2 regions of the Pseudarthrobacter oxydans genome follow, and region 2 is predicted to be linked to the other one. Evidence: predicted binding sites of a transcription regulator. Region 2 holds the regulator's gene; the other holds the start of a gene.
What was found. Region 2 encodes LexA, which represses DNA repair genes until DNA is damaged. Its sites were predicted from a motif close to TCGAACANNTGTTCGA; they were not measured.
Positions count from the first base shown of each region.

Region 1: SMD14_RS03430 (DUF222 domain-containing protein) is a predicted target of LexA. The motif match lies at 7,213-7,228, and genes of this name have one in related genera.

Region 1 covers NZ_CP139438.1:731,670-742,218, reverse strand. The annotation lists gene SMD14_RS03470 (hypothetical protein) at 1-186, shown strand, start outside; gene SMD14_RS03465 (glyoxalase superfamily protein) at 202-591, opposite strand; gene upp (uracil phosphoribosyltransferase) at 652-1,287, opposite strand; gene SMD14_RS03455 (phosphatase PAP2 family protein) at 1,300-2,082, opposite strand; gene SMD14_RS03450 (nucleoside deaminase) at 2,166-2,666, shown strand; gene SMD14_RS03445 (glycosyltransferase family 4 protein) at 2,663-3,730, opposite strand; gene SMD14_RS03440 (6-carboxytetrahydropterin synthase) at 3,735-4,148, opposite strand; gene SMD14_RS03435 (zinc-binding alcohol dehydrogenase) at 4,153-5,244, opposite strand; gene SMD14_RS03430 (DUF222 domain-containing protein) at 5,394-7,160, opposite strand; tRNA gene SMD14_RS03425 (tRNA-Ser) at 7,326-7,415, shown strand; gene SMD14_RS03420 (helix-turn-helix domain-containing protein) at 7,665-9,254, shown strand; gene SMD14_RS03415 (glutaminase) at 9,251-10,183, shown strand; gene SMD14_RS03410 (amino acid permease) at 10,272-10,549, shown strand, end outside.
Region 2 covers NZ_CP139438.1:1,652,508-1,663,056, forward strand. The annotation lists gene SMD14_RS07515 (ATP-dependent DNA helicase) at 1-741, shown strand, start outside; gene lexA (transcriptional repressor LexA) at 775-1,509, opposite strand; gene SMD14_RS07525 (LysM peptidoglycan-binding domain-containing protein) at 1,835-2,251, shown strand; gene SMD14_RS07530 (histidinol-phosphate transaminase) at 2,357-3,475, shown strand; gene hisB (imidazoleglycerol-phosphate dehydratase HisB) at 3,535-4,161, shown strand; gene hisH (imidazole glycerol phosphate synthase subunit HisH) at 4,158-4,943, shown strand; gene SMD14_RS07545 (hypothetical protein) at 4,944-5,102, shown strand; gene priA (bifunctional 1-(5-phosphoribosyl)-5-((5-phosphoribosylamino)methylideneamino)imidazole-4-carboxamide isomerase/phosphoribosylanthranilate isomerase PriA) at 5,143-5,889, shown strand; gene SMD14_RS07555 (SseB family protein) at 5,900-6,781, shown strand; gene SMD14_RS07560 (MFS transporter) at 6,835-8,121, shown strand; gene SMD14_RS07565 (DUF1844 domain-containing protein) at 8,288-8,674, opposite strand; gene infC (translation initiation factor IF-3) at 9,060-10,067, shown strand; gene rpmI (50S ribosomal protein L35) at 10,186-10,380, shown strand; gene rplT (50S ribosomal protein L20) at 10,499-10,549, shown strand, end outside.

The DNA.
Region 1 (10,549 bases), 920 kb from region 2:
ACCAACCCGAGCAGCGGCGCCTACGGCATCGTCCAGTCCCTGCCGGCTGAGAAGATGGCCAGCGCCGGAGCCGACTACCTCACCAACTATCGCACGCAGATTAACTGGGGCCTGAACTACATCCAGGAGCGCTACCAGTCGCCGTGTGGTGCACTGAACTTCCACTTGTCGAACAACTGGTACTAGGCGGGATGCAGTAACCTACTTCTGCTGCTCCCCCGCCTCCCGGCCGGGGATGTACTGGACGGCCCACCGGTTCCCGTCCGGATCCGCGAAGTACACAAAATGGCCCCAGTCCTGCACGTCCACTTCGCTCACGTCCACCCCGTTGCCCTTCAGGTGCTCGTAGGCAGCCTGGATGTCGCTGACCACGAGCTGGAGGTTCGAGCCGGTACCCGGAGGCGCGTCCGTGAGCCCTTCCCCGATGCAGATGGAGCAGGCCGAGCCGGGAGGAGTCAGCTGGACAAAGCGGATGGAGTCCGTGGGCCGCTGATCGAAATCGGCATTGAACCCCACCTTGTTGACGTAGAAATCCTTGGCCCGGTCCACGTCGGACACAGGGACAAACACCAGTTCCAGTTTCCAGTCCATCCGCACAGGCTAGCCCTGCGGCCGGGAACAGGAAAGGCCTGGCTTTAGCCTGCCATGTCCTTAGCCTGCGATGCCGTACAGCCGGTCGCCTGCGTCGCCGAGGCCGGGAACGATGTAGGACTTCTCGTTGAGCCTTTCGTCGATGGAGGCCAGCACGATGGTGACGTTGGCGCCGGAGAGTTCTTCCTCCAGCTTCGCCAGTCCTTCCGGAGCAGCAAGCAGGCAGATGCAGGTGACATCAGAGGCGCCGCGCTTGAACAGGAACTTGATGGCTTCGCGCAGCGTCCCGCCGGTGGCCAGCATGGGGTCCAGGACGAAGATCTGCCGGTCGGTAAGGTCCTCGGGCAGGCGCTCAGCGTACGTGATGATGTCCAGGGTTTCCTCGTCACGGGCCATGCCGAGGAAGCCCACTTCAGCTGTGGGGACGAGCTTGGTCATGCCCTCGAGCATTCCAAGGCCCGCGCGCAGGATGGGCACCACCAGGGGGGTGGGCTTGGTGAACGCCGTGCCCACGGTGGTGCTGACGGGCGTTTCGATGGTGACTGGCTCGGTGCGGACCTCGCGCGTTGCCTCGTAGGCGAGGAGCGTCACCAGCTCCTCCGTCAGCTGCCGGAAGACCGGGGACGGAGTGTTTTTGTCGCGGAGGACAGTGAGCTTATGGGCGACCAGCGGGTGGTCCACAACGAGAGTGCGCATTGGTCAAAACTATCACCCGGCCGCCGGCCCCCTCCCCGGCCGTTCGCCGCTGGCCTCCGGCTCCCCGGTGTGGTCCTCGCGGAGGACGGGGTGTTCAAACGTGGGCGCAGGGCCCGCGTGCTCGCGGCGGCGTATCAGGTGGAACAGCCGGTGGGCGAGGATCACCATGGACACCCACGCAAGGCCAAGGAACCAGCCGGCCATCACATCGGTCAACCAATGGTGTCCCAGGAAAACCCTGCTCAGGCCCATGGCGATGATGAAGATGGCTCCGGCCGTTATCGCGGCGATCCTAGCCCACAGGATTTGGAACTGGAGGCACATCAGATAGACCAGGACGCCTATCACCACAGTTGTGTTCAGCGTGTGTCCGCTCGGGAAGGACGGTGTGGTCTCATAGGGCGGCACCGCCTCCGAATGGTCCGGACGGGTCCTGCCGACCAGTCGCTTGCCGAGGGTGGTGGCAGTTGTGGAAACGAGGGCAGCGCCGCCCACCAGGACGATGGGCCGCCACGTCCTGCTCAGTAATGTCAGCCACGCGGTGAGGATGCTGGCGAGAATGGGCATGCCGATCCCCCCGCCCACGTTGGTAAAGCCGGTGGCGAAGGCGTCCACCTCGGGATTCCGCAGCGACTGGGAGTATTCCAGCGCGGGAATATCCAGGCTGGCCAGCCCCTCCTCGTCCACTACATTCGCGTATACCTCCGCACCGAGCAGGGCCAAGGTGACCACCAGTGTTCCGCCGATGATCAGGGTCAGCCACAAGGCGGCATAGGGCTTGATCCACTTGTCCATGCGGTCTCGGACGGTGCTCACTGTGCCTCCCGGCGTCTGGGGCGTCACGGGCTCGGGTTATCCCACGAAACTATCATTGAGCCATGGTCTCCGCAGATAAAAAACACGACGCGTGGATGGGCCTTGCCCTGGCCGAGGCCCGCCGCGCCCTTGCTACGGAGGATGTGCCGATTGGTGCGGTGGTCATAGGGCCCGACGGCGCCGTGCTGGGTTCCGGCCGGAACCAGCGGGAGGAGCTTGGTGATCCCACCGCCCACGCCGAGATGGTTGCCATCCGGGAGGCGGCAGAACGGTTGCGCCAGCTTTCAGTGCTCGACGGCGGCAGCGGGGACGGCTGGCGGCTCGCCGACTGCACGCTGGTGGTGACCCTGGAGCCCTGCGCCATGTGCGCCGGCGCCATTGTCCTGGCCCGGATTCCGCGGGTGGTCTTCGGGGCTTGGGATGAAAAAGCGGGGGCGGCAGGATCCGTGTTCGACGTGCTCCGCGAGCGCCGCCTGAATCATTGGGTTGAGGTTTATCCCGGGGTGCGCGAGGCGGAGTGTGCCGGGCTGCTGCGTGATTTCTTCGCCGGGCACCGGCTCTAACTTCTGATGGCGTCCAGCACCACGGCCGCTGTCCGGTCCCAACCCGGCAGCGTGCTCCTCGCCTGAACCGCCCTTTCGCGCCAGGAAGCCCTGGTTGCGGTGTCCTCCAGCCAGCTGCGGAGGACCTGGGCCAGCAGGGCCGGGTTGGCAGGGTCGTCATCGGCAGGGAAGGCGACCTTCGCCCCGGGAAGCGGGCCGCCGTCGTCGTCCGTACCCGGTGCGCCCAGGCGCAAGGCCTCGACGGCGCCCGTCCCCTCGCGCACGATCACCGGGATACCCCGGGCGAGCGACTCGGTGACCACCATGCCGAAGGCCTCAGCGCGGGAGACCAGCAGGCTGAGGTCTGCCCGCAGCCATGCGTTTTCGAGCGCCGGGCCCGTCAGCTCGCCGGTGAGCCGGATCCGTCCGCCCAGGCCGTTCGCCTGAACGGCAGCGCGAACCTTGCCGGTGTATTCCGCGTCTGCCCGGTCCGAACCCACCAGGGCTGCCGTCCAGTCGAGGTCCTGCAGCAAGCCCAGTGCTCCAACCACAAGCAACTGGTCCTTGTTGGGCAGGAGTGCGGCCACGGCAACGATATGGGGCGGCGTGGAGCCCGGGGCCAGCGGAGCCGGGTCGGTGCCGGGAAGGGCGACCTTCAACCCATGTAGGCCATGGCGTGCCGCCAGGACATTCCTGGCCCAGGTGCTGGTGCACAGCACCCCGGTGGCGGCACGCAGGGACCTTGCCTCAAGTCCGTAGCGGGCGGGGGCAGGCATGTGGACCAGCACCCAGGTTTCCCGGCCGGCTTTGGCCGCGAATTCCAGCTCATCCGGCGCGCCCATGGCAATCAACCCATCCACGAGGATCACGGTGCCCTGCAGTCCTGCGTCCGGTTCCCAGGCGCCAAGCAGGCTGCCCAGCCGGCGCCGAGCGTGGGCATTGGCTTCCGGCCAGGAGCCGTCCACTGCGATCACCTCGACCTCTGTCCCCAAGGCCTCCAAGCCCTGCACCAGCCGCGCGTTGTAGACGTTCCCGCCGGAATGGTGGTGGATGTTGCCGGGTACCAGCAGGCGGATGCGGGGCACGGGATCAGGCTGCTGGAGAGTCCGCTGCCGGGAGATCCAGCGAGTAGGTGGCCCAGGCATCCGGGTTCTCCCGCAGGGTGACGTCGATTGCCTCAAGCCGGCCGCCGTCGTCGTCATTCTGCAGCTTTTCCGCAACTGAATGGGCAATGTATTCCGCGAGCGCCTCAGTGGTGCTGAGTTTGCCCGCAAAATCCGGATGCTCGTCCAGGTTGCGGTAGTTCAGGCCTGCCAGGACCTCCTCGATGATGGTGCCGGCGGCGCCGATGTCCAGCACGATCGCGTCCTTGTTGAGCGTCCGACGGCGGAAGGACACCTCGGCGACAAAAGTCGCCCCGTGCAGGGCCTGGGCCGGCCCGAACGCCTCACGGGGCAGGCTGTGGGCGATCATGAAGTGGCGGCGGACGGTCAGGCTGAACATGGGACTACCTCTGGTCTTCTCGGGTCTGGTGCGGGTCTTTGTTCTCGGGGTCTTTGTTCCCGCGGTCTTTGTTCCCGCCGCCTTCGTCGGTGGGGTATTCGATGACGTGGCACAGGGCTTCAAGCTTCCCGTGGGCGAGGTCCTGCACCGTGCCGGGCAACTCGGCGAACCGCGAAGTACCGGTGAGGAAAGCATCGAAGACGGGGTCCTTCAGCAGCGAGACGGCGAGGTCCAGGCGGTCGGCGCTGGTCCTGCGGTGGCGGCGCGCACGCGCCACCACACCCACCTGGCTGGCCCGGATGGACAGCCGCCGGGCATGGAAGTCCTCCCCCAGCGGCAGGGTTACCTCGCGGTTGGCGTACCAGGACATCTCGATGACGTCCCCCTCGTCGCCCACGAGCTGCAGGCTCCGCTCCAGGCCTTCCTGGGATGCAGAGCAGTGGAAAACGATGTCGCAGTCGGCCAGGGCGTCATCCGGGCGGGCGAAGTCCACGCCCAGGGAGTCCGCCAGGTGCTTCCGGCCCGGATCCAGGTCCACCAGCTGCAAGCGCTGCAGCGGGAAGGTCCTCAGCAGGGTGGCAACCATGCCGCCCACCAGCCCGGCTCCCACCACCGCAATCCGGTCTCCCAGCCGCGGACCCGCCTCCCACAATGCGTTCACGGCGGTCTCCACCGTGCCGGTGAGCACTGCCCGGCGGGAGGGCACGTCATCAGGGATCTTCGTCAGTGAGCTGACCGGCACCACGTAGCGGTCCTGGTGGGGGTTAAGGCAGAAGACGCGCTGCCCCGCCCAGCCCTCCGGACCCTCCTCGACAACCCCGACGGAGAGGTACCCGAACTTCACCGGCCCGGGGAAGTGTCCCTCCTGGTGGGGTGCCCTCATCTCCTCGGCAACCCGGGGCGGAACAGCGCCTGCATGGACCACCATTTCCGTGCCCTTACTGATGCCGGAGTACAGGGCGCGGACCAGGGCCTCGTCCGACCCGCGGGCAGGCAGCTCCTCGGGCCGGAGCTCGCCATGTTCCCTGGCTGTGGTCCAGTAGGCGGTTGCGTGCGTGCGACTGGATTGATGCGCTGGACTGGATTGATTAGTCATCTTGCTGATGAATCTAGCCGTCAACGTGCGCGCGGGAAAGCTGGACGGCGGCAGTCCCCTTGTCCCGTCGCATCCTCCCCGTCGCTTCCTCCCCGTCGGGAGGCACAGTCCGGGCAGGCCTCACCATCACGATTGCGGAGAGGGCTTCGTTACGTGACGCCAGCGCTTGCCTGGCAGGCCATCTCCCACCAAACATCTTCGGGCAGCGGGTCCTTGGGCTGCTGGTACCCAGGCACGAACCAGTCAGCAAAAGTGTCCTCGGGGAACTCCTCCTTTGGATACAGGTCCTGGAGCGACCGGCCGGCCGCTGGAGGCCAAGCATCAGACAAGTCATCAGGCAGCGACACCCCCGAAAGGTTGTTGGGCGGCGACACCCCCGAAAGGTCGTTGGGCGGTGGCCACATCTCCGCACTGTCATCAAGCGCGCGGAGCCCTGCCGGCACAGCCCGTTCCGGCCAGTGGGGTGGTTCCCAGTCCTGGTGTTCGCTTGTGTAGTGGCGGCCGGTGGGTGAGGTCCAGCCGGGTGAGGTCCAGCCGGGTGGTGCGGTTGTGGTGGCGGGGGTGGGTTTCCAGCCGCTGGTGTGGCGGAGTTTGTGGTGTTTCGGGCAGGGCTGTCCGAGGTTCGAGACTCCTGTGGTGCCGCCGTTGTGCCAGGCGAGGAGGTGGTCGGCTTCGTTGTCGAGGGAGGGGTTGCTGCAGCCGGGGAAGGGGCATTTTCCGTCGCGCAGCCTGAGCCAGTTCCGCATGGCTTTGGTCACCCGGTAGCTGGTGCGGCCGATTTCCAGGGGCGCGCCGTCCCGCGGGTCCACCAGCACCCGGTAGAACGAATCCGCCCCGTCGGCGACGAGGTCCCGGGCCATCGAGGCGGGGATGGGTCCGTACCCGTCCAGCACCGCCGGCTCGTCCGTCAAGCCCATCAGGGAAAACACGGGCACGGTGACCAGCACCTGCGGCCGAATCGACGACGACGGGCCGGGACCTGCCACCTCCGCGCCGCAGGAACTTCCCGTCTCACCGTGCCCGGCACTGGTTGCCTCGCTGTGCCCGGTAACCCGGGAGATGTTCCCGCCGCCCAGGAGCGCCTCGGCGAAATTGTCGGCCCTGAGCTGGGTCAGGGTGCGGGCCTCCTCCGGGCCCTGCATCCCCCGGGAAATGGCGGTCAGCCGGTTCCAGACCGCGGACGCCTGGTCCGCGGGCAGGTAGGCGGCCACCCAGGCCATCGCATCATTATCCGGCCAGTACTCCACGCGTCTATCCGCCAGGGACTTGGCGTGCCGCTTCGCCAGGCTCTCCGGATGGTGCCGCTCCCGCCACCCCCGCGCCTTGGCCCTGAACCGGTACGCCGGCATCTCCCCCACCGGGCACCCGCGGACCGCCCCCGGGGCGTCCGGGTCCAGGAAATGGGCCTCCAGGGCCGCCGCCCCGGACGGGCCAAGGCCGACGGTCTGGTCCACCATGGTCCGGGCATGCGCCCAGGAAATCGTCCCGCCCTGCAGGGCTGCCAGGGTCCGGGGCAGCGACGCGGTCAAGGCATGGGCTTCAGCCAGCAAAGCACCGGCGGCCCGGTCACCGATGGCCAGCGCACACCCGACCTCCGCCACCAGGCTCCGGTCCTGCGCCGTGGCCTCGTGAGGGGACCCGGGCGGAGGATTCATCGCCTTCGTCGCCCCGGCAAGGGCCGCCGCGGCCACTGCCTTCACCGCCGCCAACTTCGCTTCCGACCGCGCCACCCCACCCAGGACATCCAACGCCGCATCAGCAACCCGCTGCAACGGATCATCAACGCCCCCGCCACGGCCACCGGAAACGGCAGGCCCGCCCGCGGCAAGGCCTCCGCCAGCCAGCGCAGCCATAAACGCAGCAACAGAAGCGTCAACCGCTTCCTCCCCCTGCACCACCGCCGCGTTCGATTCCATACCCCCATCATCGCGAGGGGGTCCGACATTATTAGGCCCTCAGCCCACCGCTGCGAAAAAGTTTTTGAATCTTCTTGGGGCCACCTCTGCCCGGGCGATAGCGGGCCAGGCGTGATCGGCCCCGTTTTGGGGATGGGCGCCTCGCTCCGGTACCCTATTGAGGTTGGTGACGTGTCCGAGCGGCCGAAGGTGCAACACTCGAAATGTTGTTTGGTGTAAAAGCCAACGTGGGTTCAAATCCCACCGTCACCGCCAAGTAGCAGGGCCCCGCTTCTCTTTGTGAAAGAGAAGCGGGGCCCTTTTGGTTTGTGGATCAGTTCCCGCTCCGGCGTCCTGCGTCGGGTACCCGGCACGGGGTTGGAGTCCGGTGAAGCAAATACATTGGAAAAGAAACCGAAAAGCACCCGCCGAATTGGGATTTCCTCACAAATTTTCCGTGTTCAGCGGTGGATACGATGGGCTGACCGGACAGAGCCGTCCGGCCAGATCGACCAGAAGGAACCCATGACTGCGGTGACGGTGGACGATATCCTTTCGGATCTCCCCTTGGGCTTTGGAAGCCTCATCCTCCGGCCGGCGGACGGCTCCGCGGTGGAACGTTTCCTGATCATGGACGCCGAGGATGAAAAGCTCGACGGCGACAGGGCGTTTGTCCTGCTGATTGGAGTCCGCGGACGGTCGGCTTTGCCCGCATTGCGCCGGCTGCTGCGGAACCCGCCGCCGGTGGTGGCCGTCAAGGGAAGCCGGCAGGAGCTGTCCGAAGCCGAAGAGTTGCTGCGCGACGCCGGTACCGGCCTGCTCCTGGTGGACCCCGCGGCCGACTGGGACCGCCTGCTGTCTATCGCAAAAGACAGGATCCAGCCGCCCAGCTATCAGAGCGAAGTCCTGACGCTGCTGGAAGAAGACCTGTTCGCGATCGCCCAGACCACTGCCCGGCTCACCTCCAGCCACGTGGTGATCGAGGACGCGGCCAACAAGGTTCTGGCGTATTCCACCGTTTCCAACGACATTGACGAGCTGCGCAAAGCCTCCATCCTGGCCAGGCGCGGGCCACGGAAATACGAGCTGCTGCTCAAGGACCTTGGAGCCTACCGTGAACTCCATGGCACCCGGTTCCCCGTGCGTGTACCCGCCAGGCCCCAGGACGGACTGCGCGAACGCGTAGCCATCACCCTTTTCGCCGGCAACAGGATCATGGGCTACATCTGGCTCCAGGAGACCGGCGACGGCTTCGGCCCGGACGTTGACCAGGTGTTGCAGGGTTCCGCTGCCCGTACCTCGGCTGAGCTGATCCGTTACCGCAACCAGCAATCCGTGCACATGAGGGAAGACCGCATTGCCCGGATCCTTTCAGGCCCCGCGGAGGCAGCAGCCAGCGCGCACAGCGAAAAGATCTCCGCTGACCGCCCGGCCGCGCTGATCCTGATCGGGATCTCCGAGGTGGAAGCCGATGACGCCGCACTAAAGCACGGCGAGCTTGCCAACCTGGCATCCATCCACGCCGCTGCCTACAAAGCTTCGGCAATCGTGGGGCAGTTCAAAGGCGACACCGCAGTGATTGTCCCCGGCCTGCAGTCTGCAGCGGCGGAACCGGGACTCCGGGGCCTTGCAGAGTCCATCGTCCGGGATGCACGCAAGCACCTTGGCATCACCCCGTTTGCGGCCGTAGGCCCGGTGGCCCCGGACCTGCTCTCCATCCACTCGGTCACCCGGATGGCAGAAGCACTGTTGAGCTGCGTGGGAAGGTCCACAACGTCGTCAGTGGCCACCGTGGACGATTTTGAGGGAGAGATCCTTTTCCGCGAAGCAGTGCAGAATTTCGCGTCTTCGGCTTTCCGCCACCGCAGCCTCTCGGCCCTCCTGTCTGAGGACGTGGAACTGGCCGAAACGCTGCGGGTGTACTTCGAAGCTTCCCTTGATGTTGCCGCATGCGCCCAGCGGATGAAGCTGCACAAAAACACCGTCTACTACCGCATCAGCAAGGTATCCAAAGTGACGGGACTGGACTTCGGCAACCCCCGGGACTCGCTGGTTGCCCTGCTGCACATCCAGGAATGGGCTGAAACATCCAATCGAAAAGCGGGCCGGAAATGACCGTAGCGATTGCGGCACCACCGCTCGGCCCCCTCCTCCACGACCTCGTGCGGAACCACCGGCCGCGGCGGGAGACAGGGTCTGTCCCGGCGAACATCCCGTTCCTTGCGGACGTTCCCTTCAACAAGTTCGGCATAGCCGTTGCCACCACTTCCGGCCAGGTCTTCAGCTCCGGCGACGCGGATGTCCCCTTCTCGATCCAGAGCATCTCCAAGGTGTTCACGCTGGCCATGGCCCTGCAGGGCGACACCACCGGAAGGCTGTGGTCCCGGGTCCTGCGTGAACCATCAGGGACCCCGTTCAACTCGCTGGTCCAACTGGAGGCGGAACACGGGATCCCGCGGAACCCCTTCATCAACGCCGGCGCTTTGGTGGTCACGGACCACCTGATGGAAGGAACATACGACGCCGCCGCTTGGGTATTGCGGTTCCTCACCGCGCAGGCGGGCATCAGCGGGCCGTACATCGATGAAGCGGCAGCCGCCAGTGAGCTTTCGGGCAGCAGCCGCAACCTGGCGCTGGCGCATTTCCTGAAGGACTTCGGCAACCTGAAGCGACCGGCGGAAGCAGTGGTGGAGAACTACGTGCGCCACTGCTCCATCATGATGACCTGCGTTGAACTCGCCAAGGCAGGGCTTTTCCTGGCCGGGGAAGGCCGGGGAACGGCGGGACCCGTCCTGTCCCCGAGCGATGCCAAACGCGTTGGCTCCATCATGCTGACCTGCGGCATGTACGACGCTGCCGGAGAGTTCGCGTACCGCGTGGGCCTTCCTGGCAAAAGCGGTGTGGGTGGCGGCATTTTGGTCATCGTTCCCGGCGAGTGCTCCATCTGTGTGTGGAGTCCCCGGCTCGACGGCAAAGGCAATTCCCTTGCCGGCACTGCCGCCCTCGCCGACCTTTCCGACCGCACCGGCTGGTCAGTTTTCTGATCTGCGTTTTCCTGCCTGCCATGTGAAGGTATCTCCCCACAACTTTTCCCCACCCAGTCAGATCTTCCCCGGATCGAAAGGATCAACCATGCCCCACAACCCCAACGACGAGGTTGCAGCAGACCACATCATCGACGGCGGGCACGCCCATGCCTCCGAGACCGCCCTGCATGCGGAGGACAAGGGCTACCACAAGAACCTCAAGCCCCGGCAGATCCAGATGATCGCGATCGGCGGTGCGATCGGCACCGGCCTGTTCCTCGGCGCCGGCGGCCGGCTCAATGCCGCGGGCCCGTCCCTGGTCATCGCCTACGCCGTCTGCGGGTTCTTCGCGTTCCTGATCCTGCGCGCCCTGGGCGAACTGGT
Region 2 (10,549 bases):
GCGACGCTGGCCATCGGTTCCGCGTTTGAACCTGCCGCGGGCGGACTGGGCCTGGTGGGTGACGGCGCCCCGAGCTGGACAGGCGTGGACGTGGGATCACCCTTCGACTACCCAAAGCAGGGCATCCTCTACGTGGCCGGGCACCTGCCGAAGCCCGGCAGGGGTGCTTCCCCGGAAGCACTGGACGAACTGGAAGCCCTGATCCGTGCTTCCGGTGGCGGGGCGCTGTGCTTGTTCTCGTCCCGGCGTGCGGCAGAGGAAGCGGCCGAGGCACTGCGCCCCAAGCTGGGGATGACCGTCCTCTGCCAGGGTGACTCCACCATGACCGGCCTGGTAAAGCAGTTCGCCGACGAGCCCGATACCTGCCTGTTCGGGACCATGTCCCTTTGGCAGGGCGTGGACGTCCCCGGCGGCTCGTGCCGGCTTGTGGTGATAGACCGCATCCCGTTTCCGCGGCCGGACGATCCCCTCATGACGGCGCGCTCACGGGCAGTAGCCCAGGCAGGTGGAAACGGCTTTATGTCGGTTTCGGCCACCCACGCCGCGATCCGGCTCGCCCAGGGGGCAGGCCGGCTGATCCGTTCCACGGGCGACAGGGGAGTGGTGGCCGTGCTTGACTCCCGGCTTGCCACTGAACGCTATGCAGGGTTCCTGCGCGGGGCGCTGCCGCCCTTCTGGTCCACAACAGACCGGAAGACGGCGATTGCCGCCCTGGAGCGGCTGGCCCGGGAAAACGCCTGAGGCCGTCTCGCTGCAGCGGACGGAGTTTCCCTGCTACAGCGAGCGGAGTACCGACACAACCTTGCCCATGATGGTGGCGTGGTCTCCGAGGATGGGCTCGTACTGGGTGTTCTGCGGGAGCAGCCACGTGTGGCCGTCACGCTGGCGGAATGTCTTGACGGTGGCTTCATCATCCAGGAGCGCGGCCACGATATCCCCGTTGGCCGCATCCTGCTGGCGGCGGACCACAACCCAGTCGCCATCGCAGATGGCTGCATCCACCATCGAATCCCCGGCTACCCGAAGCATGAACAGTTCCCCCTGGCCCACCAGTTGCCTGGGGAGCGGCATCACGTCCTCCACCAGCTGGTCGGCAAGGATGGGGCCGCCTGCGGCGATCCGGCCCACCAGGGGAACCATCGCCGTGTCCAGGGCGGTGGGCAGTTCGGTCACAGTCGCTGCACCGGGTGAACGGACGGCGGACGCCTGGCTTGCCGGCTTTGCGGCTCCGCCGTCCAGGGTCAGCGGCATCAGGACTTCCATGGCCCGCGGCCGCTTGGGGTCGCGGCGGAGGTAGCCAAGCTTCTCCAGCTGGGAAAGCTGGTGCGTCACGCTCGAAAGGCTCGCCAGTCCCACGGTGTCGCCGATCTCCCGCATGGACGGCGGGTACCCGTTTTCGTTGACCGAGCGCTGGATGGTTTCGAGGATCTTCTTTTGCCGTGGAGTCAGGCCCTTGGCGGTCCTCTTCGGTTGCGCGGTTGCCCTGCCCCCGGCGGCTGCTGCTGCCATATTCGCCAATGCCTTTCGGTTCCGCCGGCCCTCTCCATGGCCATGCCCTGGAAGTTCCCGCCCCTAAATGTCAGACCCTGCTGATCGACTGTCCAGGTGGTTGTTCTTTGGTTCAAAGCTAGGCCAGCCGCATTGCTTTTTCAAACATTTGTTCTAGCGAGTCTCGACAATGTTCGTTGATAGGTGCTAAAACAGAGAAAGCAAAGTTCGAATATATGTTCTACTCATTGCCCTGGTCATTCGAAGACTACGCCGGAAAAGGTCCGGCCGGGGGCGGAGGGAAGGACGTCCGGGCAGCACAGTACGGTCCAGGAGGGCTCAGATCATGTCAGCTACATCTGTTTCGCGGGGTTCACGCCACCAGCTGCTTTCGGTGCAGCAAATCCTGTCCCAGGCGGACAATCGGCAGGCCGGACGGCCTGCGCCTCTTCCGCCCCTTCGCCTGACCCGTCGTGGTCGCATCGTGCTGATCGGCATTCCGCTGGTCCTGCTCGCTGCCCTGCTTCTTTCGCTGGCAGGCTTTTTCAATGCCCCGGCCAAGGCGTCGGAGTCTGCGACGGATCTTGCAACGACGCCCACTGTCACAGTCACGGTCCAGCCTGGCGAGTCACTGTGGGGCATTGCGGCCGGTGTCGCACCGGAGCGTGATCCGCGGGACGTCGTGGCGGACATCGTGCAGCTCAATAACCTCCCGGCCGGCGCGGTCTTCCCCGGCCAGCAATTGTTCGTGCCCGCAAGTTAGGACCCGGCATTTTGCCTCTCCACGGGCGGCAGGGCGCGGCACGCCGGGAGCGAACAGGAAACCGTCACATTTTCCGGTGTCCGGCCCGGGCACTAAACTGTTCAGGTGAATGACCAGCTAGAGCGCCTGAACCGGCTTCCCCTCCGCAGCAACCTCCGCGGGCTTACGCCCTATGGCGCGCCCCAGTTGGACGTTCCAATCCTCCTGAACGTGAATGAAAACACCCATGGGGTTCCGGCTGACGTCAGGGCGGCCATTAGCGCAGCGGTGTCAGAAGCGGCAGCAGGACTCAACAGATACCCGGACCGGGAATTCACCGACCTGCGGAAGGCGTTGGCGGAGTACCTGGGGCACGGGCTGGATGAATCCAACCTTTGGGCGGCCAACGGCTCCAACGAAGTCCTTCAGCAGATACTCCAGGCCTTTGGCGGCCCAGGACGTACAGCGCTCGGATTCCCTCCCACGTACTCCATGTATCCCCTGCTGGCCAGCGGAACGGACACGGAATACATTGTGGGCGAGCGTGCCGGCGATTACGGTCTCAGCGCCGAATCTGCCGCGCGGCAGGTCAAGGAGCTGCAGCCCAACATCGTCTTCCTGTGCTCACCCAACAACCCCACGGGAACCGGCCTCGGGCTGGACGTGGTGGAAGCCGTCTACGAGGCCGGCGAAGAAAGCCAGTCCATCGTCATCGTCGATGAGGCGTACCACGAGTTCGCGCATGACGGAACGCCCAGTGCGCTGACCCTGCTGCCAGGGCGGGAACGGCTGATCGTCTCAAGGACCATGAGCAAGGCGTTCGCCTTGGCCGGCGCCCGCCTCGGCTACATGGCGGCGGCCCCCGAAGTGGCCGACGCGCTGCGGCTCGTCCGTCTCCCGTACCACCTCTCCGCCATCACGCAGGCCACCGCCCTCGCCGCCCTCCGGCACCGGGAGGCGCTGATGGCGGATGTGGAGGACATCAAGAAACAGCGCGACCGCATTGTGTCCGAGCTGCTCAGGATGGGACTCAAGCCTGCCGCGTCAGACTCCAACTACGTGTTTTTCGGCGGCCTGGAGGACCCCCACCAGGTGTGGCAGGAACTGCTGGACGCCGGTGTCCTGGTCCGCGACGTAGGAATCCCCGGCCACCTCCGCGTCACAGCCGGAACTGAGACCGAAACCACAGCTTTCCTCACCTCCCTTGAAAGCATCCTTGCCCGCCAGGCCAAGCTTCCCGCCTAGACTGGAAGAACCGGCGCTGGACGCCTCGAACCACCCCTTCTGCCCAAAAGGACCCAAGCATGAGTACCACCGGATCGAATGTTGCTGCGGCCCGCACCGCGCGCATGGAACGTGCCACCAGTGAGTCCTCTGTGCTCGTGGAAATCAACCTTGACGGTACCGGCACCTCGGACATCGACACGTCGGTGCCGTTCTACGACCACATGCTCACGGCGCTCTGCAAGCACTCCCTGATCGACATGACCGTCAAAGCCACCGGTGACATCCACATCGATGTCCACCACACGGTGGAGGACGTAGCCATAACCTTCGGTGAAGTGCTGCGCACCGCCCTGGGGAACAAAGCCGGGATCCGCCGGTTCGGAGAAGCCACCGTTCCCCTGGACGAAGCGCTGGCGCACGCCGTCGTCGACGTGTCCGGGCGTCCCTACCTGGTGCACGGCGGCGAGCCTGCCGGCCAGGAGTACCACCTGATCGGCGGCCACTTCACCGGGTCGCTCACTCGCCACGTCTTCGAGGCAATCACCCTGCACGCCGGCATCTGCCTGCACATGAACGTCATCGCGGGCCGGGACCCCCACCACATCGTCGAAGCCCAGTTCAAGGCCTTCGCCCGGGCACTGCGCGCAGCAGTTGAACCCGATCCGCGCGTTGAAGGAATCCCCTCCACGAAGGGTGCGCTGTGAGCGGACAGGTCCTGAAGGACGGCGCCATCATCGATCCCTCGGCCTCCCGGAAACTCCCCTCGCCGGAAGGCAAGCCCACCGTCACGGTCCTGGACTACGGTTCCGGTAACGTCCGGTCCGCCGTGCGCGCCCTCGAACGCGCCGGCGCGGAAGTCATCCTGAGCTCCAAGCCCGAGGACGTCCTGAACGCCGACGGCCTGGTGGTTCCCGGTGTCGGCGCCTTCGAAACGGTGATGCGTGAGCTCAAAGCCGTCGACGGGATCCGCCTCATCGGCAGGCGGGTGGCAGGCGGCCGGCCGGTCCTGGGGATCTGCGTTGGCCTCCAGGTGCTCTTTGAGGCGGGCGTCGAACACGGCACGGAGGCGGAGGGCATCGGCGAATGGCCCGGCAAGGTTGAACTCCTGCCGGCTGACGTGGTGCCGCACATGGGCTGGAACACCGTGAAGGTGCCTGAGGGATCCAAGCTGTTCGCCGGCGTCGAAAACGAGCGGTTCTACTTTGTGCACTCCTACGGGGTGCAGGAATGGAACTTCGATGTTGTGCAGCCGCGCATGGCTGCACCCCTGGTCACCTGGTCCGAGCATGGCGGACCATTCATAGCAGCGGTCGAAAACGGTCCGCTGTGCGCCACCCAGTTCCACCCGGAGAAGTCCGGCGACGCCGGCGCGCGGCTGCTGCGCAACTGGGTGCAGAACCTCAAGAAGCCGGCCCCGGGCGGCCCGGTCCCCGCCGGCGTCCCTTCAACGGAAGACGGCGCTCCAGCGGAAGACGGCGCCGCCTAGATGTGGTCCATCGTCCTGATGGGGCTGGCCGGCCTGCTGGTGGGCGGGGCCCTGTCCTTCAGGCAGCAGCACAAGCCGCTCTGGACCCAGATTTCGTTTTATGTTTTGGCGGGCATGTCGCTGCTCGCTGCCTACCTGCTGACGCTGCCGGGCAACTGACCGGCGGCTGGCCATACTGACCCCGACCCGAAGGATTGACATGACCACCGCAACCGACCTGCCGGTTCTTGAACTGCTGCCCGCCGTCGATGTCGTCAACGGCCAGGCCGTCCGGCTGGTCCAGGGGGAAGCGGGCAGTGAGACCAGCTACGGAACCCCGCTGGAGGCAGCGCTGAACTGGCAGCAGCAGGGTGCCGAATGGGTGCACCTCGTGGACCTGGACGCCGCTTTCGGGCGCGGCTCCAACGCGGAACTGCTCCGCGAAGTGGTGGGCCGGCTGGACATCAAGGTGGAACTTTCCGGCGGTCTCCGTGATGACGAAACCCTTGAAGCGGCCCTGGACCTTGGCGTTGCCCGTGTGAACCTGGGAACCGCCGCGCTGGAAAACCCCGAATGGACGCGCCGGGCAATCGAACGCTTTGGCGACAAGATCGCCGTCGGACTGGATGTTCGCGGCACCACGCTGTCCGGCCGGGGCTGGACAAAGGAAGGCGGGGACCTCTGGGACGTCCTGGGCCGCCTTGAGGAAGCCGGCTGCAGCCGCTACGTGGTCACAGACGTGACCAAGGACGGCACCCTGCAGGGACCCAATGTGGAACTCCTGCGCCAGATGGTGGAAAAGACCGGCAAGCCGGTGGTTGCTTCAGGCGGCATCTCCAGCCTCGACGACCTGCGCGTCCTGCGCTCGTTGGTTCCCTTGGGCGTCGAAGGCGCCATCGTGGGCAAGGCCCTTTACGCCGGGGCCTTTACGCTGCCCGAAGCGCTCGACGTCGCCGGCCGCCGCTAAACAGCCCGGCATGGCCAGCAACGAACCGGGCTCCCCGTCCCCGCGCCAGCTGCCGGGGCACATCGCTGCCGCGCTGGCGGGCGCCGGCGGCGCTGCGGACTCTGCAGGCCAGCCCTGGGCGGGCCGAAGCCTGGCCGGAGACGATGCCAAAATCCACAACTTCGAGAACGACGACGGAACCGCCAGCGATGCCTACCTCGCCGCAGTTGCGGCCTTGCGGGAAGGAACAGGGGATGAAGCCGACGTGGTGGCTTCGCTGACCACCGCCCGCGTGTTCATCCCCATCGTGGCCCGGCTCGCCGAGGAAGCGGAGGGATCGCACGGCCTGAACTCCGACAAACAGGCGGACATGGCCCTGGTTACCCTCAAGGCTGCCGACGGCAGGACAGCCATGCCGGCCTTCACCTCAACGGCGGCACTGGCCGCCTGGCACCCCGGGGCCAGGCCGGTTGCGGTGTACGCGGCACGTGCGGCGCTCTCCGCCGTCGCGGAGGGCGCAGAACTGCTGGTCCTCGATCCAGGCTCCGGGTTCACGTTCGTGGTGCGGCGGCCCGCGGTCTGGGCCCTGGCACAGCAGCACGGGTGGGTCCCGTCGTACAAGGACAAAGAGCTCGCGCAGGAGATGGGCCGGGCAGCCGCCGGTTTCCCCGCCGTCCGGAACCTCGAGCTGGTGCCGGGCAGGGGAGTGGCCGCCCGCGCCGCCGATGGAACCATGGTTGCAGGCGGCGGTGCGGGGCCGGAACTGCAGGTGGTGCTCTACCTCGAAGACGGACTCGATGCGGCGGGGGTGCAGGAACTCGTAGCCGGCCTCCAGGCGCAGTGGTCGCGGAATGTATTGTTTGGGGAGCGCGTCGACTCGATCGAGGTCAAGTTGAGGCGCGCAGACCGCTAGCCGCAGAAAGGCGGGGTGATCCCCGGCCCGCTGCGGCAGACATGAGGATCACCGTGAATTTCGCTCTCTACCGGGAGTTGCTCGCCGTCGGGCCCGTCCGCAGGCTGCTGCTGGTGGGCATGGTTGCCCGTATTCCCCATTCCGCGGCCGGCGTGCTGCTGACCCTGCACATCGTCCTCACCCTGGACCAGGGATATGCCGCCGCGGGCGCCGCCGCCGCCGTCATGACCATCGGCATGGCCGTTGGCGCGCCGTGGCGCGGGCGGCGCGTGGACACCGTGGGCCTGCGCACCGCACTGATCCCTTCCGTGATCTCGGAAACCGTCATTTGGTCTGTGGTTCCCCACGTGTCCTACCAGTGGCTGCTTCCGCTGGTGTTTGTGGGCGGCCTGCTCACGCTCCCCATCTTCAGCGTGGTCCGCCAGTCCCTGGGCGTTCTGGCCGACGGCGACCAGCGCCGTACGGCCTTCGCCCTCGACGCGATCACCACCGAGATAGTGTTCATGATCGGCCCCGCTGCGGGTGCCATCGTGGCCACCAGCGGGTTCACAGTGCTGGGCCTGACCGTGGTGGGCGTTTCCACGTCGCTGGCCGGCCTGTTCCTGATGTGGTTCAACCCGCCCACCCGCAGTGCTGCGCAATCCGAGGAATCCAGCGCTGACGAGTGCCGCGCGGCAGAGGCCGCCGTCGTGTCCGCCGCCCCCGCGCATTTGCAGGAGGCGGCGGCGGAACTGGCGCCTGCGGAAGCCCGGGGCCGTGCCGGCCTCCGCGGCAAGGTTGCGCACAACTTCACATGGTTCACGGCCGCCGTGGCCGCGGTCTTTGCGGTGGCAGCGGGCGCCGGCATGGTCCTGAGCGGGACGGATGTGGGAATTGTGGCAGCCCTGGAGACGGGCGGCCACCAGCGCGACATCGGCATCGTCTTCGTCTTCTGGTGCGCAGCGTCGGTGGTAGGCGGCCTGGTGTACGGCGCCATGCACCGTCCCGTCTCTCCGCTGGTCCTGCTGCTGGGAATGGCGGCACTGACGATCCCCATGGGCTTCGCCCATGACACCTGGACCCTGGCCTTCGCCTCGCTCCTGCCGGGACTGCTGTGCGCGCCCGTGCTGTCATCAGCATCAGAAAAGGTGGCGGACGTGGTGGCCGAGGAACGCCGCGGGGAGGCCATGGGCTGGTACGGCTCAGCGCTGACGGCTGGCGTGGCCCTGGGTGCGCCGCTCGCGGGCGTCTTCATCGACGGCACAGGACCGTCCGGAGGGTTTGTGTCGGTGGGGGTCGCCGGCGTGCTGCTGTGCTTTGCCGGGCTGTTCCTCCAGCAGCGGCGGCGCCGCGCTGCCTGACGCAGTTTCTTCCATCGGTTGCTCCACAGTTGTCCTTTTGGTCGCGCTAAACGGCAGCTACGGAGCAATCGATGGACCCCGGAGGTACTTTGCCCGGGAAACGACGACGGCGGGACGACCCGTAAAGGCCGTCCCGCCGTCGCAAGGCGCTTGGGTGGGTTCTTCCTTAGTTCACTGCCCCGGTGTACTTCTCTCCCGGGCCCTTGCCCGGGGCATCGGGAATCAGCGACTCTTCGCGGAACGCCAGCTGCAGCGACCGGAGGCCGTCACGCAACGGCCCTGCGTGCTGCGATCCGATCTCCGGGGCGGCCGCCGTCACCAGGCCGGCCAGGGCCGTGATCAGTTTCCGGGCCTCGTCCAGGTCCTTCAGTTCCTCGGCGTTGTCCTCCGCCGCCAGCCCCAGCTTGACGGCGGCTGCGCTCATCAGATGGACGGCTGCGGTGGTGATGACCTCGATCGCCGGAACCTCGGAAATATCGCGGACCTGCCGGGAGACATCGGGACCGGCGGGCGCGGGCTCGAAAACGTGTGAATTACTGTCTGGGGTGCTCATACTGGTAAGCTTGACACAGACCAACTGGATGTCGTTATTTCAGAGATTGATCCAACAATCAAGGTTCCCACCGGCGCTGCACTGCGTTGACGGGAATTTTCTCTGTAAGATGGCATGCAGTTTGCAAGCGGAGTTCTCTCCCACCCGCGTCAGCCGCTGTTCCGAAGTTTAGGAACTCAAGGTTGCCGGGTACCTGGTTGGGCATGGAACCGGCATCGGCCGGAACTGTGCGTGCAGTCCCTGGAAGGGAGCTGTATCCGATCTTTCAGAGGCCTTCGATTGCTCCGGCAATTGGGGGCCTTCTCTATTTGCCGGATTCCACAACAAAAACAGGAGCTTTAACATTAGCGAGCCAAGAATCAATGAGCGTATCCGCGTCCCCGAGGTGCGGCTGGTCGGCCCTGCAGGTGAACAGGTAGGAATCGTCCGTATTGAGGATGCCCTGCGTCTGGCTGCCGAGTCCGACCTTGATCTCGTTGAAGTTGCACCTCAGGCGAAGCCTCCGGTGTGCAAGCTGATGGACTTCGGCAAGTACAAGTACGAGGCCGCGGTTAAGGCACGCGAAGCCCGGAAGAACCAGACGAACACCGTTCTGAAGGAAATCCGCTTCCGCCTGAAGATCGACACCCACGACTACGAGACCAAGCGCGGGCACGCACTGCGCTTCCTCGGCGCCGGGGACAAGGTCAAGGCCATGATCCAGTTCCGTGGCCGTGAGCAGCAGCGTCCGGAAATGGGCATCCGCCTCCTCCAGCGCTTCGCCGACGACGTCGCTGAAGTGGGCGTTGTGGAGTCCAGCCCCCGCATTGACGGCCGCAACATGGTCATGGTGGTTGGCCCGCTGAAGAACAAGGCGGAGGCCAAGGCCGAAGCCCGTCGCGCCACCCAGCGTGCCGAGGCGAAGGCACAGAACGAAGCCAAGGCTTCCGGGCGTGTTGACACGTCCGGCGACGATCAGGCGCCTTTGACGCAGTCCCTGGCGGATCTGCTGCCCGAAGGATTCACCGTCTCGACCGAACCTGAGGCAGTAGCCGAGGCCCCTGCGCAGGAGCCGGCCGACGTCGTCGAGCCTGCTGCAGCCGAAGCTCCCGCCAAGGCCGCGGAAGCTCCGAAGCAGGAGGCTCCGAAGCAGGAAGCACCCAAGCAGGAGGCTCCGAAGGCAGTTGCTCCGAAGGCGGCGGCCCCCAAGGCTGCTGCTCCGAAGGCTGCTCCCGCCCCCAAGGCTGCGGCAGAGAAGCCCGCCGCGGCTGCTCCGGCGGCTCCGGCAGCAGCGCCGAAGCCCGCAGCGGTTCCTGCTCCGCCGAAGCCGGTGGCCAGGCCCGCCGCGCCGAAGCCTGCTGCCCGCCCTGCCCCCAAGGCAGCGCCGAAGCCGGCCGGCAAGAAGACCACTTAGTTCATAGCTGCCCGGGGTTCCGTCCCCGGACAGTCAGCAACCAGCATGCCGCCCGCAGGGGCGGCTGCGCAAGAGAGCCGCAGGCCCAGCCTGCGGATACGTAAGGAGATCGGTTCCCATGCCGAAGATGAAGACCCACAGTGGTGCCAAGAAGCGCTTCAAGCTGACCGGCAGCGGCAAGCTGCGCCGCCAGCAGGCCAACCGCCGCCACTACCTCGAGCACAAGTCCTCACGGCTGACCCGTCGCCTTGCCGGCGACAAGATCGTCTTCAAGGGCGATGCCAAGGTCATCCGGAAGATGCTCGGCATCTAGTTTCCAAGTTCTTTGACTGACCACCACCTGGTGGCCGGTCACCTACCAAAAAGCCTTCTCAGGCCGCCGGGAAACCGGCAGTAGATGCTTGGGATCAGATTTTCGAAGGAGTACGCACGTGGCACGTGTGAAGAGGGCGGTCAACGCCCACAAGAAGCGCCGGGTTATC